2 regions of the Ensifer sp. SSB1 genome follow, and region 1 is predicted to be linked to the other one. Evidence: riboswitches for the same ligand, from Rfam matches in the RefSeq annotation. Region 1 holds a riboswitch; the other holds the start of a gene.
What was found. Region 1 has a riboswitch for cobalamin ahead of bluB (5,6-dimethylbenzimidazole synthase). Riboswitches for the same ligand answer to the same signal wherever they lie in the genome.

Region 1 (7,371 bases):
CATCATCGTCGCCGCCGCCATCCTCAACGGTCTGGAACTCGCCGGCAAGGACATCGCCAAGGCAAAGATCGTCACCTCCGGCGCTGGTGCGGCAGCACTTGCCTGTCTCAACCTGCTCGTGACGCTCGGCGCCAAGCGCGAGAACATCTGGGTCCACGACCTCGAAGGCCTCGTCTACAAGGGGCGCGAAGTGTTGATGGACGAGTGGAAGTCCATCTATGCGCAGGACAGCAGCAACCGCGTTCTCGCCGACAGCATCGGCGGCGCAGACGTCTTCCTCGGCCTGTCCGCCGCAGGCGTGCTGAAGCCGGAACTGCTGGTGCAGATGGCCGAAAAGCCGCTGATCATGGCGCTTGCCAACCCGACGCCGGAGATCATGCCGGAAGCCGCCCGTGCCGCCCGCCCGGACGCGATGATCTGCACCGGCCGCTCGGACTTTCCGAACCAGGTCAACAACGTTCTCTGCTTTCCGCACATCTTCCGCGGAGCGCTCGACTGCGGCGCAAGCACGATCAACGAAGAAATGAAGATGGCGGCGGTCCGCGCCATTGCCGGCCTCGCCCGCGAGGAGCCGTCCGACGTTGCCGCCCGCGCCTATTCCGGCGAGACCCCGGTCTTCGGCCCGGACTACCTCATCCCCTCGCCCTTCGACCAACGCCTCATCCTGCGCATCGCGCCGGCCGTCGCCAAGGCAGCTGAGGAAAGCGGTGTCGCCACCCGTCCGATCCAGGACTATGACGCCTATCTCGACAAGCTGAACCGCTTCGTCTTCCGTTCGGGCTTCATCATGAAGCCGGTGTTCGCGGCTGCCAAGAACGCCCAGAAGAACCGGGTGATCTTTGCCGAAGGCGAAGACGAGCGCGTGCTGCGCGCCGCCCAGGTGCTGCTCGAAGAGGGTACTGCCCGCCCGATCCTGATCGGCCGTCCGCAGATCATCGAGACCCGCCTGCGCCGCTACGGCCTGCGCATCCGTCCCGATGTCGATTTCGAAGTGGTCAACCCCGAAGGCGACCCGCGCTACCGCGACTATGTCGAGGACTACTTCGCCCTTGTCGGCCGTCTCGGCGTCATCCCGGAAGCCGCCCGCACCATCGTGCGCACCAACACGACGGTCATCGGCGCACTTGCCGTCAAGCGCGGCGAAGCCGATGCGCTGATCTGCGGCGTCGAAGGCCGCTATTCCAGGCACATGCGCGACGTTTCGCAGATCATCGGCAAGCGTGAAGGCGTGCTCGACTTCTCGGCCCTCAGCCTGCTGATCTCCCAGCGCGGCGCCACCTTCTTCACCGACACCTATGTGAGCTACTGCCCGAGCGCCGAGGAGATCGCGCAGACGACGGTCATGGCCGCACAGGAAATCCGCCGCTTCGGCATCACGCCGCGTGCGGCCCTCGTCTCGCACTCGAACTTCGGTTCGCGCGATTCGGAAAGCGCCACCAAGATGCGCAAGGCGCTTCAGCTGGTGCTCGAACTGGCGCCCGATCTCGAAGTCGACGGCGAAATGCACGGCGATGCTGCGATCTCGGAAGCGCTGCGCCATCGCGTCATGCCGGACAGCAGCCTGTCGGGCGAAGCCAACCTCCTAGTCTTCCCCAATCTCGATGCCGCCAACATCACGCTCGGCGTCGTCAAAACCATGACCGACAGCCTGCATGTCGGCCCGATTCTTCTCGGTTCGGCGCTTCCCGCCCACATCCTGTCGCCTTCGGTCACGTCGCGCGGTGTCGTCAACATGGCGGCTCTCGCGGTCGTCGAAGCCAGCCATCCGGGCTGAAATGATACCGCGGAGATCGCCTTCGATCTTCGCGGAGTTCGGGCGCCGCACCGGCGCCCCCAATGCCATATCCAGGCGCCGCGCAATCGTTGAGCGCGGCGCTCTATCGCCCGAGAATCACAGCGGAATCACCCTCTACCGCAGGCTCGCGCAAACCGACCGCGGCGGTCGGCAATCGAAAATTGCAAAATTGGCATTACACACCAAACAGGTAAGTTTGCGCTGGACAAAAGGTGAACCCCTAACCATGCTGGAGCCTCGGACGAGATTCGGTGTTGTGGCATGACTGAGCAGCAGGCTGTCCTCGACATGCTGGAAATCCTGGAATGCGGCGGCTGTGTCGAGCCCGCTCATTTCTTTACGTTGATGCGCCGCACGTTCCGCATCGCCCATCTCCTGTACCTGGAAGCCGAGCCCTACGCGGACGAACTCAAGATCTGCCGCCTGCATCACACCTTCGGTGCCTATGCCGCAGAAATCTACCGGTCGCGCGGCCTTCACCGAATCGACCCTATCTTGAAACTCGCACTTGGCGGCGTTCGCCCGGTGGAGTGGACGATGGCGCGACATCGCTTTGCGGACTGCGAGCCGCTTTTCCAGGCGGCACAGGAGATCGGTCTTTCCACCGAGGGCGTCGCCCTGCCGCTACCATCACCGGCCGGCCGGATGGCGATGCTGGCGATCAACGTCAACATGCCGGCCGACGAGTGGACGGTCTATCGGCGCCATCACCTGCGCGATTTCCAGCTCGCGGCGAATCTCTTCCACGCCGCCATGCTGGAGCACGGCGCGATGGCCGGCAGCATTTCGACCCGCGACATGCGGCTCACCGGCCGCGAGACCGAGGTTTTGACCTGGGCCGCTGCCGGCAAGAGCTATTGGGAGATCGCAACGATTCTCGGCATTTCCGAGCGCACCGTGCGCTTTTTCATGACCAATGCGAGGCGCAAGCTCAATGTCGTGTCCAATACGCAGGCCGTTGCCCAGGCCGTCCGCCATGCGCTGATCCCCACCGTTTGACGCAGCTCGCGCCAAGTCCTCCAAAAAACCCCTCGAAATCTAGTGGGAAAAATCGCTGATTTAAACTGTCACTACCGACAGTTACGCGACCGCCGCCGGCCTGACAGCATCCGCCCATCCCCAAACAAGGATGGAGAAAAAGATGATCAGGATCCTGAACGGAAAGACCCGCGCACAGCACCCGCAGGCCGTCGACGATATGTTTCGGCTGCGCAAGCGCGTCTTTCACGATTTCCTAAAATGGGATGTGCAGACGGACGGCGAGTGGGAAATCGACAACTACGACAAGGCAAATCCGCTCTACGTGCTCTCCTATGCCCCCGACACCGGTCGCCTGCGTGGCGCGCTGCGGCTGCTGCCGACGCTCGGCCCCAACATGCTGGACGACACCTTCCCGATCCTGCTCGGCGACAACCCGGAAATCCGCAGCGCCTCGGTATGGGAATCGAGCCGCTTCTGCATCGAGCCGGAGATTTCGCAGGACCGCGCCTCGAATCAGGTCACCGTTGCAGCGGCCGAATTGATGTGCGGCGTCGGTGAACTCGGCCTTGCCTCCGGCATCACCCATATCGTCACCGTTACCGACGTGTTCCTGGAGCGCATGTTCCGCCGCATGGGATGCCCCGGCGAGCGCATTGCCGAACCGCACCGCATCGGCTCGGTCTTTGCCGTTGCCGTCGCCTGGGAAGTGAATGAGAGCCTGCTCCAGCGTATGAAAGCGGTAGCCGCCATCGAAGGCACTGTTCTCGAACGTCCGATGTCGCTGGAAACCGCCCGCGCCGCTTGATCTCTTCGCTCTGCCGGGCCCGTTAACGCAAACCGCCGCTTGTCGTTGCACGATCGCCGACAAGCTCTATGATGGAGGTGAAACAGGAATTGCCGCTGGCAGCCGCCCATATCAGAAGACCGGCGTCATGCGGTTGCAGGAAGAGACTTCGCCCGTGTTCCCGCGCTTGAAACACCTCGCTGCGGTGCTTGTGCCGTTTGCCCTGGTCGGTGCCGATCCTTCGCTGGCATCGACCGTGTGCGACCGGCTGAACACGCGTCTTGCGCAGCTGCCTGACATCGTCTCCAGCAATGCCGACGCCCGTGACTATGCGAGTGCGATCTCCCGCCAGAACATCGAACTGCGCAGGGCGAAGAACGACCGCCGTCGTGCGGCCTGTGGTGACGGCAACGTCGTCACCTTCGATGGCGGCAACCCGGATATCTGTGGCGAACTCGACGGTCTCATTGCCGAGATGGAAGACAATCTGCGCATGCTGAAGTCGGAGCGCGAGCAGATTGTTGCCGGAGGCAGCCAGGACAGCCGTCGCCGCATCCTTGCCGCGCTGGAGATCAATGGCTGCTACGGCGACCGCGAAGAGTTCGCGAGCGTCGACCCCGAAGAGCCCGAATCGCACCGCAACATCATTGCCGATCTGCCGCCGGACGACGCCTACGGCCCGATGCTTGGCGAAGACGGCTATGCCCCGCAGGAACGCTACTACAGCGGCACGCTGCGGACCATGTGCGTGCGCACCTGCGACGGCGCCTTTTTCCCGATCTCCTCGGACGCGACGCCGGCCGATTTCCCGCGGGACGAACAGGCCTGCCGGGCGCGCTGCCCGGGTGCCGAAACCGAACTCTACTTCCATGATATCAACACGGAAGAGAGCGACCAGATGGTCTCGGCCGTGACCGGCCGGCCCTATACCGAAATGCCGAATGCCTTCGCCTATCGCACGCGCGGTGTCAGCAAGCCCGGCATGTGCGGCTGCCAGATACCACAGACCGCCGCAACCTCACCGAAGACGACCGGCACCAGGATCGGTGACGACCAGTCGTCCATCGTCGTGATCGAAACCAAGAAGCCGGCGGAGACCATGACCGCCAAGGCACCGCCTGAGGAGCGGCCCTACGATCCGTCGAAGAGCAAGGTGCGCGTCGTCGGCCCGACCTTCCTGCCGCAACAGGAAACCTCGATCGACCTGAAGCACCCGAAGGGACCGGCCTATCAACCGGTCCAGAACTGATCCCGGCGCGCCATCTCAAAGCGCGCCGCGATCTTCAGTTTCGCTCGTTGCGCTTCAAGTTCTCGATATTTCGCATCGCTGTCGCAATACCGCTGCGCACTTTGGCGCAACGGGTTTCAGGAACGCTCGCTGCAGTTCCCCCAGCCTTCCTCGAACACGAGTTCTTCCAGCGGCAGACGCTGCCGCCATCCCTTCACCGCCAGCTCCGGCTGTTGGTAGAGGCGATCGACATAGCCGAGGCAGAGCCAGGCGACGATCTCGACATGACCAGGGATGCCGAGGATCGCCTTGATCTCCGCCTCGTGGAAGATGCTGACCCAGCCGACACCGACACCTTCGGCGCGCGCGGCAAGCCACAGGTTCTGCACGGCGCAAACCGTGGAATAGACATCCATCTGCGGATTATGGGTACGGCCGAGGACGACGGCGCCGCCGCGCGTGCGGTCACAGGTGACGCAGATGCTGAGCGGCGCCTTGCGAATGCCCTCGAGTTTCAGCGAACGGTACTTCGTCTGCTGTTCCGCCTCGAACATCAAGGCGGCCTCGTCGTTGGCGCGGCGAAAGGCCTGCCAGACGCGCTCACGCGTTTCTTCCGCTCGCACCAGCACGAAGTTCCAGGGCTGCATGAAGCCGACAGACGGCGCGCTATGCGCAGCCGTAAGCAGGCGTTTCACCAGATCGTCGGGAAGAGGTTCTGCGAGAAATTCGTCGCGCACGTCGCGGCGTGTTTCGATGGCGCGGTAGACGGCCTCCCGCTCATTGCGCGCGAAGGCACCGGCAGCCGCAAGGCCGCCCTTCGGTTCAGTTAGCATCGTTCGATCCCCAACAATGCGCAACCTCCCGCCGTCCGCGCGGGGTTCGGTCTATCTTGCCAGGCCGGTCTTCTGACTCCGGTTCAACCGGCCGCCTCACCTTCCCAGACCGATTGAAGATCCAGTGGCAAATCCTTGAATCAATTCAAGGCACTTAGAGGCGACCGTCCCCGTCACAGCGTTGGGCACGTTCCGGAATGACGCCGGATTCCCGATTCTCCCGCTCGCGCGGGCACCTGACGCCGCCATAAGCGCATAGCGGCAACCGAAAGACAAGCGCCGCCTATAGCGGCGCCACCGGATGCGGCGAACCGTCATAGCCGCCCCAGACCGATTGATCGAAGCAGATCACCGATCCGGTCATTAGCCCCGATTCAGCCGAAGACAGATAGGCGCAGGCACGTGCCACCTCTGCCGGGTCGACGAGCCGGCCGAACGGCTGGCTGGCAGCCGCCTTTTCGAGCCAGTCCACCGATGCACCGTGAAACTCGCGCTGGATCCGGTCCTCGCCTTCGGAAGCCATCCAGCCGATATTCAGGCCGTTGACCCGAATGCGGTTTCGCAGGAGCGCATAGGCCGTATTCTTGGTCAACGTCTCCAGCGCCCCTTTCGACGAGCAATAGGCGGCGATGAAGGGCTGCCCGGCCATCGCCGACATGGAGCCGATATTGACGATCGTGCCTTCGGTTCGCTCGCGTCGCATCACCTTCACCGTCTCCTGCATCAGGAAGAACGGCGCTCGCACGTTGATCGCGAACATCCGGTCGAAAAGTTCGGGCGTCGTATCGAGGATCGTGCCGCGGTCAGTGATCGCGGCGGCATTGACCAGCGCATCGACCCGGCCGAACTCCGCATCACAAGCGGCAACGACCTTACGGGCGTCCTCCACCTTTTCGAGATCGGCTTCGACATAGACCACCTTCGCGCCGCTGTCCTTGCCGATCTCCTCAGCCTTCGCCCGCCCCTTGGCCGCATTGCGTCCGCAGATGACGATGCCGGCAGCACCACGCTCGGCGAAGAGGCCGGCAATCGTTGCGCCCAACCCTTGCGTGCCACCGGTGACGACGGCGATCTTGCCTTCCAATTGTCCACTCATCGAATTGCTCCTCGAAGATGATCGTGTCAAACAGCGACGGCTCCCGGGCGAAACGCACCGGGAGCCTTTCGAATGGGTAGTTGAACCATCAGCTCAGCTTGCGCTTCGCCTGCGCGTCGAGCGCCGCGTGAAAATCCTGCGAACTCGTTCCCGCGGCCAGCGCCTCGCGCATCAGCTGTGCCTGGGTCTTCGGCGCCAGCCCGCCGAGCGGCGGATCACGGTCGAGATTGGTCGGGAAGGAGTAGCCTTCTGCACAGGATGCGATCGCGTTGGCCGCTTCCGCTTCGGTCAGCTGGCCGTTGGCCAGCAACGCCTTCAGCGCCGGGTAGAGCGTTGCGCTCATCGTCAGCCGATCGACGGTCTCCATCGCCCGGCCAAAGGCGGAGGACACCTGCAGCAGGTTCGCCACGCGACGGATATCGGCGGAGCGGTTGTTGCCGGCTGCATGGAAGAGCGCCGGATTGAAGAAGACGACATCGCCCTTTTCGAGCGGGAGCTGCACGTGATGCTCGTCGAAATAGGCGCGGAACTCCGGCCGGTTGAGCGCCAGGTAGCCCGGCACATAGGTCTGGCTATAGGGCAGGAACAGCGTCGGTCCGCTCTCGAGCGGCATGTCGCAATGGGCAACCGCGCCCTGCAGCGTCAGCACCGGCG
Region 2 (7,371 bases), on a different contig from region 1:
CCGGCATCGGCCGTTCCAGCGTGTCGATGATGAAGGAGGTCGGCGGCGCCCAGACGAGCGACGTCCCGGCATGTTTGCCGGTCCAGGCCCAGTGCAGGTGACCGCTTGCATGCAACGCCACCTCGGCTCCGGCGAAAAGATCAAAGAGCCGCTGGCGCTGGCGGGGACGGATGCCCCAGTAGCCGGTGTCGCCCTCGGCCGGGTCGTCGACGAAGAGCGGCTTGTGGGCGAAGATCGCCACCCGGCGGCCGTCGCGACCAAGCAGCTGCTCCTCCAGCCAGGCAAATTGCCTCTCTTCTTCCTCGTCCTCGAAGCCAATCAGCAGGCTGTTGAGGCCGAGCAGCCGCCAGCCGCCATGGTCGCGGCCCCAATAGTCCGGACCGGCGAGACGGCGCCAGCGGGCAAGCCGGACGGAATCCACAGGCTGGTGCGAGCCCGGCAGATGGCCGACATCGTGATTGCCGGGAACGATCGCGACCGGCATCGACAGCTGACCGATCAGGTTGAGCGAAAAGGTGATGTCGTCTTCGTGGTCGGCGCCGTCGATGGTCACATCACCGGTGTGAATGACGAGATCAGGTGCCACCGCCTCGATCCAGGCGCGAAGTGGCTCCCAATTGTCGTTGAAATGGCTCTTCGCCGGGCTGAGGTGGGTGTCGCTGATCTGGACGATCTTCATGGAAACGGCCTCCGACGATGGCTTCAAGGCAAGCGCTTCGGAGAGTTGTCATCTCCCCTCCGGCTGCGGTTGGCCGCAGTCTTTAGGGAGCTGCCATGTCAGTTTGGTAACAGCCGTTCTCAGCTGATTTTCAGTTTTTCCATGAAAGTTTCACCTTCGCCCGAGAGCGCCAACCGAGAGTGGTTGCAGCGAAACAACCTGCAAGGGAAATCGTCACGGGGGTTTAGACCGAAACAGGCCCCTGCTCTCCCATCACGGACGAAAGAAGCGCATTCGACGCATCCGCCTCGGCGATGATCCAGTCGCGAAACGCCTGAATCTTCTTCTGCCGCCGACTGCTTTGCGGATAGACCAGCCAGTAGGCACGGCCGTCGCGAACCACATGGTCGAACGGCCTGATCAGTCGGCCGCTCCTAAGTTCGTCCATCAGAAAGGTCGAAACGGCAATGGCGATGCCATGGTCGTTGAGTGTCGTGGTGACATCCATCGCCTGGACGTCGAAGATCAGCTCGGTACCGTTGCTTGCCGGCGGCTCCACCCCCGTCTCGATCATCCATCGCCGCCACCAGCTGGCATTGCCGAAGCGCCGCACGCGCAGCACGTCGGAGGGATGCCTGAGCTGGTGCTTTTCCCGGAAAGAAGGGGTGCAGACCGGCATGTAATCGATCGGGAAAAGCGGAAACACGTCGTTGCCGGGCCAGTCGCCATTGCCGCTACGCACGACAAGATCGATTGCATCACGCTTGAAGTCGATCAGCTCCGTCGACATGTGCACCCGAATGCTGATGTTCGGATGGGCCGTCTGGAAGGAGGCGAGCCTGGAGCCGAGCCAGCTCGACACGACGGTCGGCAATATGGAGATATGCAGGTGATGTTCGGTCTTGTCGGTGATTTCCGAAAAGGCCGCCCCGAGAAGGTCGATCGCCTCCGTCACCTTCGGCGCCAGCTGCCGCCCGGCCGCCGTCAACCGCACCTCGCGCGGAAGCCGGACGAAGAGCGGCGTGCCTATGCGCTCCTCCAGCAGCCGGATCTGGTAGCTGACCGCCGCCTGGGTCATGCCGAGTTCGTCGGCGGCGCGGGTGAAACTCAGGTGCCGGGCAGCCGCTTCGAACGCGCGCACCGCACTCATGGGAGGAATCTTGCTCATTGCGTTGAGATAAGCATTCTTTATGCCAGCATGCGAGAAATCGCTTTGCGCGAAGCGGCAAAATTCCTCACTTTTTTCGCGAACACAACAGCAAAAACAAAGAGGATAGCAATGCTTAGCGCGCTGCGATCAACGATCCTTCATGTCCTGAAGCGGGCCGGGAACGTGCTCAGCCCAACCATCGCCATCGATACCTTCAGCGAGTTCCAGCTGAGGGATATCGGCCTGACGCGGGACCACGAGAACATTCGGGCGCGCGTCGGCGACGTTGCCGATCCGTGGCACTGGCCGAAGGACGACAACGCACAAAAGCCGCAGCCCTCACCGACGCGGGACTGCGTTGACATGCCGCGCGTGGCGCGGGCTTCGCCTCGCGCCCAGCCCGGAGAGAACAAAGACGTCAGCATGTCGCTCTGCGACTGAAGCGGTAACAATTCTCAGCTGTCGCAATCTGCCACCTGCCAGCCGCCGGATCGAATGAGCAGAAATTCGCTCCGGCGCTTCCTGGAATATCGTACCCTCCGCAAATGACGGACAAAGGCGCGAGCGCGCGGCATCGAAGCCGAGAGCGTCCCGCCAACGGGCTTTGCAGCGCCCCTTCGTTTACGCCCTGTTATCCACATGGCGAAAGAAATCACCTCCCCACCCGGGCCGGAGGCACCTCACACCTATTGACGCGGACATGCGATCTACTACTATATGTAGTGTTCGAGGTTCTTCCGATTCGCAAGGATTGGGAGCTAAGACGGGAATACGGTGCGCCGGCGGGTTTCCGCCCGGCTATGCCGCAGCTGCCCCCGCAACTGTAGACGGAGAGCGACTGTCCGGAATTGGACCACTGAGGCATAAGGCCTCGGGAAGGTCGGGATGGAAGCTTTGACCCGTAAGCCAGGAGACCTGCCTCGAGCAACAAACGTCCGCGGGCGGGGTGTCCGGAGGGGTTGAGTGCGTGGCAGGATGAGCCTGCCCGATCGTCTCGACATCTCCCCGGCAGCCTGTCGAAAGCTTCGGGGTGAAGTCATGTCAGTTTCTTCCAGTTCAGATCCACCTTCTGCGGACGGGTGCGCATTGTTGCGCGCCTGATCGAAAGGCCGCGCCCTGAAAGCCCGCACCCGCGGAATTCCTGAGCGCCCGACAAGAACGAGCCGGCCCGGTTGTGTAACCGACCTGGGGCCAGCTTACCGGCGTCAACTCCGGTCGAGGCGACCGGGGAACGATGTTTTGTGCCCTATCGCCAAGCCTGCGGTTCGCGTTCGCGCGACCCGACGACTTTTTGCGCCCATTTGCGAGACCTCACGAGGAACCCATGTCGATCACCGTCTACAGCAAACCCGCCTGCGTCCAATGCACCGCCACCACCCGCGCGCTCGACCGCCAGGGCATCGATTATCGCATCGTCGATATCTCCGAGGATTCCGATGCATTCGCGCTCGTGCAGGGTCTCGGTTACCGGCAGGTTCCAGTGGTCGTCGCCGGCGAGCGGCATTGGGCGGGGTTCCGCCCGGACATGATCAGCGCGCTTTCCTGAGGGAGAGAAGCGATGGGGCTGATCGTCTATTTTTCCAGCCGCTCGGAAAACACCCATCGCTTCGTCGAGAAACTCGGCCTTCGCGCAGCCCGTATACCGCTCAAGGAAAGTAAGGGCGCACTTACGATTTCGGAGCCCTATGTGCTCGTCGTGCCGACCTATTGCGGCGACGACGGCCGGGGTGCCGTGCCGAAACAGGTGATCCGCTTCCTGAACGACGCGGGCAACCGCTCCCACATCCGCGGCGTGATCGCAGCGGGCAACAGCAATTTCGGCGCGACCTACGGGATCGCCGGCGACGTGATCTCGGCCAAGTGCCAGGTGCCCTACCTCTACCGGTTCGAACTGCTCGGAACCGATGAGGACGTCGCCAATGTCAAAAACGGGATGAAAAGATTTTGGACGTCTCAACACTCGAACGCCCCCTGAAGGCGACGGAACCGGCGCTGGACTACCATGCGCTCAACGCGATGCTGAACCTCTATGACGAAGAGGGGCGGATCCAGCTCGACAAGGACCGGCAGGCGGCGAAGCAATACTTCCTCCAGCACGTCAACCAGAACACCGTGTTCTTCCATAACCTTCGCGAGAAGCTCGATTATCTGGTGACCGAGGGCTACTACGAGCAAGAGGTTCTCGACCAGTATTCCTTCAACTTCGTGCGCGATCTCTACGACCACGCCTATTCGAAGAAGTTCCGCTTCCCGACGTTCCTTGGCGCGTTCAAATACTACACGTCCTATACGCTGAAGACCTTCGACGGAAAGCGTTACCTGGAGCGCTACGAGGACCGCGTCTGCATGGTGGCTATGACGCTGGCGCGCGGCGATGAAGAGCTTGCCCGCGACCTAGTCGACGAGATCATTTCCGGCCGCTTCCAGCCGGCAACACCGACCTTCCTCAATGCCGGCAAGAAGAGCCGCGGCGAACTCGTCTCCTGCTTTTTGCTCAGGATCGAGGACAACATGGAGAGCATCGGCCGCGCGATCAATTCGGCGCTGCAGCTTTCCAAGCGCGGCGGCGGCGTGGCGCTGTCGCTCACCAACATCCGTGAGATGGGCGCGCCGATCAAGCAGATCGAGAACCAGTCCTCCGGCGTCATCCCGGTCATGAAGCTTCTGGAGGACTCGTTCTCCTACGCCAACCAGCTTGGCGCGCGTCAGGGCGCAGGTGCTGTCTATCTCCATGCCCACCACCCCGACATCATGCGCTTCCTCGATACCAAGCGCGAAAACGCCGACGAGAAGATCCGCATCAAGACGCTGTCGCTCGGCGTCGTCATCCCGGACATCACCTTCGAGCTCGCCCGCAACAACGAGGACATGTACCTGTTCTCGCCCTATGACGTGGAGCAGGTCTACGATGTGCCGCTCACCGAGATCTCGGTGACGGAAAAATATCGCGAGATGGTCGAGGATGCCCGCATCCGCAAGCGGAAGATCAAGGCGCGCGAATTCTTCCAGATCATCGCAGAGATCCAGTTCGAAAGCGGCTATCCGTACATCATGTTCGAGGACACGGTGAACCGGGCAAACCCGATCGCCGGGCGTATCACCATGAGCAACCTCTGCTCGGAGATCCTGCAGGTGAACGAGCCGAGCGAATTCAACGACGACCTCTCCTACGCCAAGATGGGCAAGGACATTTCCTGCAACCTCGGTTCGCTGAACATCGCAGCAGCGATGGACTCGGCCGATTTCGGCAAGACCATCGAGACCTCTATCCGGGCACTCACCGCCGTCTCCGAGATGAGCCACATCTCGTCCGTGCCCTCGATCGAAAAGGGCAATGACGACAGTCACGCGATCGGCCTCGGTCAGATGAACCTGCATGGCTATCTCGCCCGCGAGCGCATCTATTACGGCTCGGAGGAAGGCATCGACTTCACCAACATCTATTTCTACACGGTGACCTACCACGCCATCCGCGCATCGAACCGGCTGGCGGTCGAAAAGGGCAAGAGCTTCGCCGGCTTCGAAAACTCGAAATACGCCTCTGGCGACTATTTCGACAAATACACCGAGGCCGAGTGGCTGCCGGCGACCGAAAAGGTGAAGGCACTATTCGAGGAAGCCGGCATCGCGATCCCGACGCAGGAAGACTGGCTGGAACTGAAACGGGCGGTGATCGAGGGCGGCCTCTACAACCAGAACCTTCAGGCCGTGCCGCCGACGGGCTCAATCTCCTACATCAACCACTCGACGTCCTCGATCCACCCGATCGTGTCGAAGATCGAGATCCGCAAGGAAGGCAAGATCGGCCGCGTCTATTACCCCGCAGCCTTCATGACGAATGACAATCTCGACTATTACCAGGACGCCTACGAGATCGGGCCGGAAAAGATCATCGACACCTACGCGGCGGCCACCCAGCACGTCGACCAGGGCCTGTCGCTGACGCTCTTCTTCCGCGACACGGCGACCACCCGCGACATCAACCGCGCCCAGATCCACGCCTGGAAGAAGGGCATCAAGACCATCTACTACATCCGCCTTCGGCAGATGGCGCTTGAGGGCACGCAGGTCCAGGGCTGCGTTTCCTGCGCGCTCTAACGCCGCGTTCCAGCAATTGCTCAAACGGCCCCCACCCTAACCCTCTCCCCGCAGGCGGGGAGTGGGGACGTGCCATACCAACGCCCGAGATGCGGGCGGCCCCGATGATGTTAGGCGGTGCGGCATTGTCCCTTCTCCCCGTACGCGGGGAGAAGGCGCCGGCAGGCGGATGTGGGGCCATACCCGCACCGCGCAGATGTGGGGCACCCACGATCACAAAGGTCCAACGACATGAACATGCACGCCAAATCCGCAAGCCGCATCCGCGCCATCAATTGGAACCGCATCGAGGACGACAAGGATCTGGAGGTCTGGAACCGCCTGACCGGTAATTTCTGGCTGCCGGAAAAAGTGCCGCTCTCCAACGACATCCCCTCCTGGGCGACGCTGAAGCCGGAGGAGCAGAAACTGACGATCCGGGTCTTCACCGGCCTCACCTTGCTCGACACGATCCAGAACGGCGTCGGCGCCATCAGGCTGATGGAGGATGCGGCCACGCCGCATGAAGAGGCGGTGCTTTCCAACATCTCCTTCATGGAGGCGGTCCACGCCCGCTCCTACTCCTCGATCTTCTCGACGCTCTGCCTGACGCCCGACGTCGACGACGCCTATCGCTGGTCCGAGGAAAACGAGTTCCTGCAGAAGAAATCGGCGCTGATCACGGCAGAGTATGCCTCCGGAGATCCGCTGAAGAAGAAGGTCGCCAGCGTCTTCCTCGAAAGCTTCCTGTTCTATTCCGGCTTCTATCTGCCGATGTACTGGTCGAGCCGCGCCAAGCTCACCAACACCGCCGACATGATCCGGCTGATCATCCGCGACGAAGCGGTGCACGGCTATTACATCGGCTACAAGTTCCAGCGCGCGCTGGAGCGGCTGACGGAGGAACGCCGCCAGGAAATCAAGGATTTCGCCTTCGACCTGTTGCTCGAGCTCTACGACAACGAGGCGAAATACACCGAAGCGCTCTATGATGGCGTCGGGCTCGCCGAGGACGTGAAGAAGTTCCTGCATTATAACGCCAACAAGGCGCTGATGAACCTCGGCTACGAGGCGCTGTTCCCGGCTGAAGCCTGCAAGGTCAACCCCGCCATCCTCTCCGCCCTGTCGCCGAATGCCGACGAGAACCACGACTTCTTCTCCGGCTCCGGCTCCTCCTATGTCATCGGCAAGGCGGTCGCGACCGAGGACGAGGACTGGGATTTTTAAAAGCGAGCCGACCGGTCACACCTGACAACAAAAGGCCGGCGAGGACACCCTCGCCGGCCTATCGGTTTAGCGTTAGCAGTCCCTACTCCGCTGCCACCACACGGCTGCGGCCGATCGTTGCCTGGGTCAGGAGGAAGGCGGCAAGCGCGCAAGCGGCGATCGCCCCGGCCATTGGCAGGGCCGTTCCGTCGAAGAAGAGGCTCGCGACCACCATGGCGACGGCGGCGGTGACGAAGTGCAGCGTGCCCATCAGCGCCGA

Region 2: linked by a shared signal. The riboswitch ahead of nrdH (glutaredoxin-like protein NrdH) and the one ahead of bluB (5,6-dimethylbenzimidazole synthase) in region 1 are both predicted to bind cobalamin.

Annotation. Positions count from the first base shown of each region.
Region 1 is NZ_JAEPRP010000075.1:9,329-16,699, reverse strand. Features, by position in the region: gene I8N66_RS19070 (NADP-dependent malic enzyme) at 1-1,774, shown strand, start outside; gene I8N66_RS19065 (LuxR family transcriptional regulator) at 2,057-2,794, shown strand; gene I8N66_RS19060 (acyl-homoserine-lactone synthase) at 2,937-3,581, shown strand; gene I8N66_RS19055 (DUF2865 domain-containing protein) at 3,709-4,809, shown strand; gene bluB (5,6-dimethylbenzimidazole synthase) at 4,926-5,621, opposite strand; cobalamin riboswitch at 5,666-5,876, opposite strand; gene I8N66_RS19045 (SDR family oxidoreductase) at 5,905-6,717, opposite strand; gene I8N66_RS19040 (phytanoyl-CoA dioxygenase family protein) at 6,806-7,371, opposite strand, start outside.
Region 2 is NZ_JAEPRP010000077.1:19,485-26,855, forward strand. Features, by position in the region: gene I8N66_RS19460 (metallophosphoesterase) at 1-679, opposite strand, end outside; gene I8N66_RS19465 (LysR substrate-binding domain-containing protein) at 903-1,808, opposite strand; gene I8N66_RS19470 (hypothetical protein) at 1,872-2,249, shown strand; cobalamin riboswitch at 2,521-2,746, shown strand; gene nrdH (glutaredoxin-like protein NrdH) at 3,133-3,354, shown strand; gene nrdI (class Ib ribonucleoside-diphosphate reductase assembly flavoprotein NrdI) at 3,367-3,783, shown strand; gene nrdE (class 1b ribonucleoside-diphosphate reductase subunit alpha) at 3,753-5,906, shown strand; gene nrdF (class 1b ribonucleoside-diphosphate reductase subunit beta) at 6,138-7,112, shown strand; gene I8N66_RS19495 (multidrug effflux MFS transporter) at 7,195-7,371, opposite strand, start outside.